DNA from 4 places in the Gottschalkia purinilytica genome. Region 4 is predicted to be linked to each of the others. Evidence: riboswitches for the same ligand, from Rfam matches in the RefSeq annotation. Region 4 holds a riboswitch; each other region holds the start of a gene.

Region 1 (2,207 bases), on a different contig from region 4:
TCGAAAAGATAAGTATGAAGTAGAAAAAAGGTTAAAAGTTAAGGAGCGTAAGGTGAATAAATCCATAGATGAAGAATTCACATATCAATCTATACCTGAAGAAATAAAAAAGAAAATGATAGGATTATCATGGCATGAAAATAATAATATAAGTTTAGATGATCTTAGTTATATAAAAGTCTTACATTGGGGATTTGATAACAAGATACATAAAGGAGAATTAGTAGTACACAATAAAGTTTCCAAGGAAATAGTAGATATTTTTAAAGAACTGTACTATGTAAAATATCCAATAGATAAGATAAAAATAATAGACGAATATGAAGCTAATGATAAATTGTCCATGGAAGATAATAATACTTCTGCATTTTGTTATAGAAATATAGCAAGTGGTAGTAACAATATTTCAAAACATGCCTATGGAGTAGCAATAGATATAAATCCAGTACAAAATCCCTATATAAACAAAGATAAGATACTTCCTATTAGTAGTAAAGATTATATAGATAGAAGTAATGTAAGAAAAGGAATGATAGTAAAAGATGATGCATTATACTTAGCTTTTAAGAAAAGAGGATGGATATGGGGAGGAGAGTGGAAATATATTAAGGATTATCAGCATTTTGAAAAGAATATAGATTATTAATAGTTTAAGGTTATTAATATCTCTTTAATACATATATAATAAAAATTTATAAATTGAAAAATCGTAAAGTTAATATATAAATATTTTAGATATAGATGTTTCCATTAAAGAGAATGAGTTATATTTAAATTGAGATATGATATTATTGATATCATTAGATATAGTATAGAGGATGAAACTATAGACAATATAAAAAAGATAACATAGAATTCCGATAGAAATTTAAAAAATTTAATATAATAAGTTGACATCAAAGTATATTAGTTGCTATAATTTATTTAAGTTTTTAACAATTTGACTATTTACAAAACAATTATATATCTCTTATCGAGAGTGGCTGAGGGACTGGACCTATGAAGCCCGGCAACCCAAGATATTTTTCTTGAAGGTGCTACATCCAGCAGGTATATCCTGGCAGATAAGAAAGAAGAACAATCTTCCTACTTTATCTGAGGAAGATTTTTTTATTACATAAAAATTAGGGGAGGTTTAAATATGGGAAGTAGTTTAAAATTTGAGACTATTCAAGTTCATGGGGGACAAAATGTTGACAGCGAGACAAAGTCTAGAGCTGTACCTATATATCAAACAGCAGCATATTTATTCGAAGATACACAGGAAGCAGCAGATTTATTTGCTTTGAAAAAAGCGGGGCTTATATATTCTAGAACTAGAAATCCAACTATAGAAACTTTTGGAAGAAGGGTAACTGAACTAGAAGGTGGAGTAGGATCATTAGTGACTTCTTCTGGGATGGCTGCAATTACTTATTCTATACTTAGTTTAGCTAAAGATGGTGACGAAATAGTTGCTGCATCTACACTTTATGGAGGTACTTACACACTTTTTACACATACTCTAAAGAACTTAGGAGTTAATGTTAAACTTGTAAATCCAGATAACTTTGAAGAAATAGAAAATAGTATTAATGATAAGACAAAAGCAGTATTTATAGAGACTATAGGAAATCCTGAAATAAATGTTGTAGATATAGAAAAAGTGGCTGAAATCGCACATAAAAATGATATACCATTAATAGTAGACAATACTTTTGCTACACCATACCTGTGTAAACCGATAGAATTTGGTGCAGATATAGTTGTTCATTCAGCTACAAAATTTATAGGTGGTCATGGTACAGCTATAGGAGGAATAGTAATAGATTCAGGAAAATTCAATTGGGATAATGGTAAATTTCCAGGTATGGTAGAACCAGATCCTAGATTTAAGGGAATATCATTCTATAATGAATTTGGTGAGTCAGCTTATATAACAAGATTAAGAAACACACTTTTAAGTGATATAGGAGCATGTTTATCTCCATTCAACGCCTTTTTATTATTACAAGGGTTAGAAACATTATCTCTTAGAATGGAGAAACATGTAGACAATGCTAAAAAAGTAGCTGAATATTTGGAAAATCACCCTAAAGTAGAATGGGTTAAATATCCAGGTCTTAAATCAAGTAAATATAACACTTTAGCTAAAAAATATCTTCCTAAAGGAGCAGGATCAATATTTACATTTGGAGTAAAAGGTGGATATGAATCAGGGAAGAAAT
Region 2 (2,207 bases), on a different contig from region 4:
AGTCTTATAAAGAAAGAGTATATTGTAATGCTACTAGCAGCTACACCTATATCTGAATTAAGAGGGGCTATCCCTTTCGGAATATCATTAGGGTTAAGTCCTTTAAATAGCACTATTATAAGTATAATAGGAAATATAGTTCCAGTACCATTTTTACTTATACTTCTAGAACCTATTTTTAAATACTTTGAAAATGTAATAGGAATAGGACGTATACTTACATGGGCTAAGAATAAAGGAATGAAACATAAAGAAAAGATAAAAAAATATAGTGTATTTGGACTTTTTATATTAGTTGCTGTTCCGCTTCCGTCGACAGGTGCCTGGACTGGATGTGTGGTAGCCACGCTTTTTAAAATAAAGTTTAGAGATGCTATGATAGCTATAATATCTGGAATAGTTGCATCAGGAATAGTAGTATTTCTATTAAGCTATAAAGTAGTATCATTACTTTAGTATAGAAGTTGGAAACTGATTTAATACATTAGAAATAATTACATAATCGAGACTTGTGCTTCTTTTAGAAAATAGGTTTTATAATATGAAATATATGTTTTGGTTAATACGTTGACTATAATATACAGACGCTATGTTAAGTTAAATCTTAAATAGACAATAAATAACCAAAATAACATAATATGGAATATTTTATACGGGAAAGCATTGACTTTGAAAAGCTTTTATGGTAGAATCATGTCAGTATAAATAGAATGAAAAACTTGATTACCTTATCAAGAGAGGTGGAGGGAATAGGCCCTGTGAAACCCGGCAACCGATAATCTAAGTCGGTGCTAAGTCCTACAGAATTGAAGTTCTGGAAGATGAGGTCTTTGTCTAATAAGAATGATAACCTCTTCCTTTTGGAAGGGGTTTTTTATTATATTATCATTAAAAAGTTAATATGATAAAAACTTTAGACGAAATTAGTAAATATTTACAATAAAGCTTAAGATATATTTTCAATATATTAAATAGCAAGCGAGAAGACAAGTATAGGGAGTGATAATTTAAAATGAGAAAATGGCTATTTACCTCAGAATCAGTAACAGAGGGGCACCCAGATAAAATATGTGATCAAATCTCAGATTCCATATTAGATGCTATACTTACAAACGATCCAGATGCCAGAGTGGCTTGTGAAACATCTGTTACAACAGGATTAGTACTTGTATCAGGAGAAATAACAACTAAATGTTATGTGGATATTCCTAAAGTTGTAAGAAAAACAATAGAAGATATAGGGTATACTAGAGCAAAGTATGGATTTGATTGTGATACTTGTGCTGTACTTACTTCTATAGATGAACAATCACCAGATATAGCTATGGGCGTAGATGAAGCTTTAGAACATAGAGAAGGTAAGGTAGATGACTTAGATTCAATAGGAGCTGGAGACCAAGGTATAATGTTCGGTTTTGCATGTAACGAAACACCAGAACTCATGCCACTTCCAATAGCTCTTGCACATAAACTAGCTAGAAGGCTAAGTGAAGTTAGAAAAAATGGTACGTTAGACTATTTAAGACCAGACGGAAAAACTCAAGTTACAGTAGAGTATCATGATAATAAACCAGTTAGAGTAGATGCTATAGTTATATCAACTCAACATTGTCCTGAAGTAGATTTAAAAACTATAGAAAAAGATTTAAAAGAACACATTATTTCTAAAATTATACCAGCAAACTTACTTGATGATAATACTAAATACTATATAAATCCAACAGGTAGATTTGTAGTAGGTGGTCCTCAAGGAGATGCAGGATTAACTGGTAGAAAGATAATAGTAGATACTTATGGTGGGTATGCAAGACACGGAGGAGGAGCTTTTTCAGGAAAAGATCCTACAAAAGTTGATAGATCAGCTGCATATGCTGCAAGATATGTTGCAAAAAACATAGTTGCCGCAGGTTTAGCAGATAAATGTGAAGTTCAACTTGCATATGCAATTGGAGTTGCAAAACCAGTATCTATATTGGTAGATACTTTTGGAACTAACAAAATTGAAGAAAGTAAAATAGAAGAATTAGTAAGAAATAATTTTGATTTAAGACCTGCTGCTATTATAAGAGACTTAGACTTAAGAAGACCTCTTTATAAACAAGTAGCTGCTTATGGCCATTTTGGAAGATCAGATATTGATTTACCTTGGGAGAAAACTGATAAAGCTGAAATTTTAAGAAAACAAGGTTTGTAAAAAATATACAACT
Region 3 (2,207 bases), on a different contig from region 4:
CTCTTGGTGTTCTTTTTCCTCCATAGGAATGTGCTGCTTTATCTATAGGCCCCATATATGCTTCTGTTTCAACTATTTTTCCTATTAGTTTCTTATTATCTACTTGATAAACCAATAGCTTTCCTAACAAATCTTTCGCTACCTCTATTGTATCTCTATTATAAAATTTTCTATCAAGTTTACTGTTCATTTTTCCTCCTTAAATTCTCGATATTTACTATATATTATAACTTAATAATCTAAAAAAATAATAAAATCTCTAGCTTTTCAAAATTAATATTAAATATTTGAAAAATTAGAGATTTATCATAGACATTATACTAAGTCTTAACTTTGTAAGCAAATAATTCTTAATCCAGTAAATATGGTGTTTCTTGATATACATAATAGTTCAACCAGTTTGAATATAATAGACTAGCATGACTTCTCCATCTTACAATAGGCTCTTTGTTAGGATCATCATTCGGAAAATAATTTTTTGGTATTTCCACGTTTTCTAGTCCTTTAGATGCATCTCTGTCATATTCTTTTTTTAGTGTAAAAGGATCATACTCTGAATGACCTGTTACAAATATTTGTTTACCATCATTAGTAGCAACTATATATACTCCTGATTCATCTGATTCTGACAGTATTTCTAACTCAGGTACATTTTCTATATCTTTTCTAAATACGTCTGTATGCCTTGAATGTGGAGCATAGTAAAAGTCATCAAAACCTCTCATAAGCTTATTTTTCTTATCGTTTACTTTATGAAGAAATACACCAAATATTTTTTTATCCACTGAATATTTATTAACTCCATAGTGATAATAAAGACCTGCTTGTGCTCCCCAACATATATGGAAAGTAGAAGTAACATTAGTCTTTGTGAACTCAAATATTCTCACTAATTCATCCCAATATTCTACTTCCTCAAATGGCATTTGTTCTACAGGAGCTCCTGTTATAATCATTCCATCAAATTTTTTATGTTTTATTTCATCAAAAGTTTTATAAAAACTTCCTAAGTGTTCTTTACTAGTATTCTTAGATTGATATGTTGCTGTATGCAGTAGTGTAATCTCTACCTGTAGTGAAGTATTTCCTAAAAGTCTAAGTAGCTGAGTTTCCGTTTCTATCTTAGTGGGCATAAGATTAAGAATTACAATTTTTTGTGGTCTAATATCTTGTGTTAACGCCCTTTTTTCTCCCATAACAAATATATTTTCATTAGTCAGTATTTTATAGGCTGGAAGTTCATTAGGTATTACTATTGGCATAGTTACTTCTCCTTTCTAAAATAAAAAAACTTCTTTCTGATGAAAGAAGTTTAATTTCTAATTCTCTCATCTTCTCGGTATCATATACCGCTGGATTTAGCACCATAGTATAAACTTGGTTGCCGGATTTCATAGGGCCAGTCCCTCCATCACTCTTGATGAGTACCATATTTATATGTCTATTGCAATTATTATATTAATAATATAAGCTTATGTCAAGATTTTTCTTAAAATTCTCAATCTTCAAACTATTTTTTTATATTATTTAATAATGCTAATATTGCTAATTCATATCCGTAAGTTCCAAAGCCACTTATTTGTCCAATACAAGCCGGTGCAGTAACTGATTTTCTTCTGAACTCTTCTCTCGCATGAACATTACTAATATGAACCTCTACAGTAGGAATATCTACAGATTTTAAAGCATCATATATTGCTATACTATAGTGTGTATAAGCACCAGGGTTAATTATAATACCATCATACTTCTCATAGGCATTATGTATAAAACCTACTATTTCACCCTCTATATTGCTTTGTAAAATATCTAACTTTATATTAAAATCATTCTCTTTACTTTTCAATATTGAACACATGCTTTCATAATTTTCTGTTCCATATATATTTTTTTCTCTTATACCAAGCATGTTTATATTAGGTCCATTTATTACTAGTATTTTCATTTTATTATTCATCTCCAAGAATATTATATTTAATTATGTCTATAAGCTTGTTAACAGCACAATCCATATCCTCATTATTTATTATTTCATAGTCACAGTAGTTTTTATATAACTTATATCTTTCTTCATATAGTTCATATACTTTTTCCTTACCATCTTTAAGCAATGGTCTCTTAGCTACATCTACATCCGAGATTATATCTTCAACAGGTCTATTTATAAATATAATTACACCATTTTCTTTTAGTATATTTATATTTTC
Region 4 (2,207 bases):
TATCTCCAAAATATTCAGGGTTATTTACATAAACCATTCTTTCATTTATGATTTCTGGATAACCAGCATTAGGTAATGCCGAAATTGTATCACTAAAAATATCCATATTCTTTAACAATCTATATAAGTGAGTAGGTCCTGATCCACAATTAAATCCATAAGCATCTATGCTTTTTATTAATTTTAATTCATCTATTATACTTTTGATACTAATACCTTTTCTAGTAAATCCATCTAGTGTAACTGCAAATTGAGTTAATATAAAAGCATCACTATTTTTACTTTTTATATATTCAGATATCTCTTTTAGATAATCTATCGTACCAAAAGTTTCAAAAACAAATATATTTTCTCCTAACTCCATAAATGTATCTATAATGAATTTATATTCGTCTAAAATATCTATATCATCTTCTTTTTTAAATCTAGATTCATGAATAGGACCTATACTAGCACCTATAAATACATCTGTTCCTTCTGTAGCTTTCTTAGCTATTGTATATCCTTTTTCTATTATTTCTTTCACCTTTTCTCTAGTTACTCCTAAAGATATTGTGTTAGCAGAAAAGGTATTAGTTCTAATTAATTTAGCCCCTGATTTAATGTAGTCTACATGAATGTCTCTTATCACTTGCGGCTTATTTATATTTGCAAACTCGCAGAAGGATACTTTATCTCCTGTTATTTCAGAATAATATGTTCCCATAGCTCCATCTGTAATTAAAATGTTTTCTTTTAAGTATTCCTGAAGCATTTGTTTCTCCCCTTTTTTAATAGTTAATCTTTAGCCTTTATCGATAATTTATAAATAATAGTAAAATAAAAAACTCTTTCAAGATGAAAGAGTTTTATTATCAAATGTATTTCACCTCATCTTCCGACAAATATCGCAGGATTTAGCACCACGTATCTAAATAGATACAGGTTGCTGGGTTTCACAGGGCCAGTCCCTCCACCACTCTCGATAAGAGATTTGTATTTTATTGTTATTTATTTATATCAAATTATAACATATGTCTGTTAAGTGTCAATAGTATTTTTCACTTTTCATGTATAATTAAACAATTATTATATTAGATATCTTCTTACTATATTAACAATTCATACCCATATTTCAAGTTTATAATCTGTAAATATTATAGTTTTCTTTTTAGTTATTTTGAATATATATACAATATATTCTTAGATCTTTCATATATCTATCTTTGAAATTTTTACTTTTAAAGTTCTTATAGTATATTCATTAAAATTAGTACTACTTTTATAAAAACAATATGTAATGTCTACTTGACATCAAAACAGAGTGATGATATATTCACATGTAAGGTTAACATTACAGAGGTGGTATTAATGAAAAATAGATTAAAGGAACTTCGTGAACGTTATGGATTAACTCAAGAACAATTGGGAGAACTTATAGGAGTATCAAGACAAGCAATTAACGCTATTGAAACAGAAAAATTTGAACCTTCTATATGGTTGGCTTATGATATTTCTAAGATATTTCACTGTTCCATAGAAGAAGTTTTTCTTTTTGAAGAAAGCGAAAAAAAATCAAGATCACAGCAAAGTAGAGGTGTCGTTTAAATGGCATTTAGACAAATTAGACTTTTTGATGACGAAATATTAAGGAAAAAAAGCAAAGAAGTTGAAGTAGTAGATGATAAAGTAAGACAACTACTAAATGATATGGCAGACACTATGTACAATACAGAAAATGGTGGAGGATTAGCTGCCCCACAAATAGGCGTATTAAAACGATTAGTTGTAATAGACATGGGACAAGGACTTATAAAATTAGTTAATCCAAAGATAATTAAAGAAGAAGGAAAACAGAAAGTTATAGAAGGATGTTTGAGTATTCCTAATACATGGGGAAAATTAATAAGGCCAGCAAAAGTAACAGTACAAGCATTAAATGAAAATGGTGAGGAGATTATACTAACAGGTAAAGGAGATTTAGCAAAATGCTTTTGCCATGAAATAGACCATTTAGAAGGTATTCTTTTTACTGATTTAGTCACTGAATATATAAAATAACTCTATTATGTTCATTAAAATTAGTCTATATCAATGAAATTACTAGTAATATCAAGAAAAATCACTTATGAATTTTATTCTAATTCATAAGTGATTTTTTAATGTTATTTATTAAATTTATGTCTCAAAATGAAATCCATTACTTACATAGATAACTTATTAAAAAC

What was found. A riboswitch is a leader RNA that binds a small molecule or an ion and turns the genes downstream of it on or off. The one in region 4 is predicted to bind S-adenosylmethionine.
Region 1: another riboswitch for S-adenosylmethionine. It lies ahead of CLPU_RS00960 (O-acetylhomoserine aminocarboxypropyltransferase/cysteine synthase family protein); the one in region 4 lies ahead of CLPU_RS05010 (bifunctional homocysteine S-methyltransferase/methylenetetrahydrofolate reductase).
Region 2: another riboswitch for S-adenosylmethionine. It lies ahead of metK (methionine adenosyltransferase); the one in region 4 lies ahead of CLPU_RS05010 (bifunctional homocysteine S-methyltransferase/methylenetetrahydrofolate reductase).
Region 3: another riboswitch for S-adenosylmethionine. It lies ahead of metA (homoserine O-acetyltransferase MetA); the one in region 4 lies ahead of CLPU_RS05010 (bifunctional homocysteine S-methyltransferase/methylenetetrahydrofolate reductase).

What each region holds. Positions count from the first base shown of each region.
Region 1 is NZ_LGSS01000001.1:199,414-201,620, reverse strand. It holds gene CLPU_RS00965 (M15 family metallopeptidase) at 1-646, shown strand, start outside; SAM riboswitch class I at 968-1,071, shown strand; gene CLPU_RS00960 (O-acetylhomoserine aminocarboxypropyltransferase/cysteine synthase family protein) at 1,142-2,207, shown strand, end outside.
Region 2 is NZ_LGSS01000002.1:155,753-157,959, reverse strand. It holds gene CLPU_RS02520 (COG2426 family protein) at 1-456, shown strand, start outside; SAM riboswitch class I at 726-828, shown strand; gene metK (methionine adenosyltransferase) at 1,013-2,194, shown strand.
Region 3 is NZ_LGSS01000001.1:142,581-144,787, forward strand. It holds gene CLPU_RS00725 (DNA-3-methyladenine glycosylase) at 1-190, opposite strand, end outside; gene metA (homoserine O-acetyltransferase MetA) at 351-1,262, opposite strand; SAM riboswitch class I at 1,326-1,427, opposite strand; gene aroQ (type II 3-dehydroquinate dehydratase) at 1,511-1,945, opposite strand; gene CLPU_RS00740 (shikimate kinase) at 1,950-2,207, opposite strand, start outside.
Region 4 is NZ_LGSS01000004.1:27,203-29,409, forward strand. It holds gene CLPU_RS05010 (bifunctional homocysteine S-methyltransferase/methylenetetrahydrofolate reductase) at 1-754, opposite strand, end outside; SAM riboswitch class I at 868-971, opposite strand; gene CLPU_RS05015 (helix-turn-helix transcriptional regulator) at 1,351-1,587, shown strand; gene def (peptide deformylase) at 1,588-2,040, shown strand.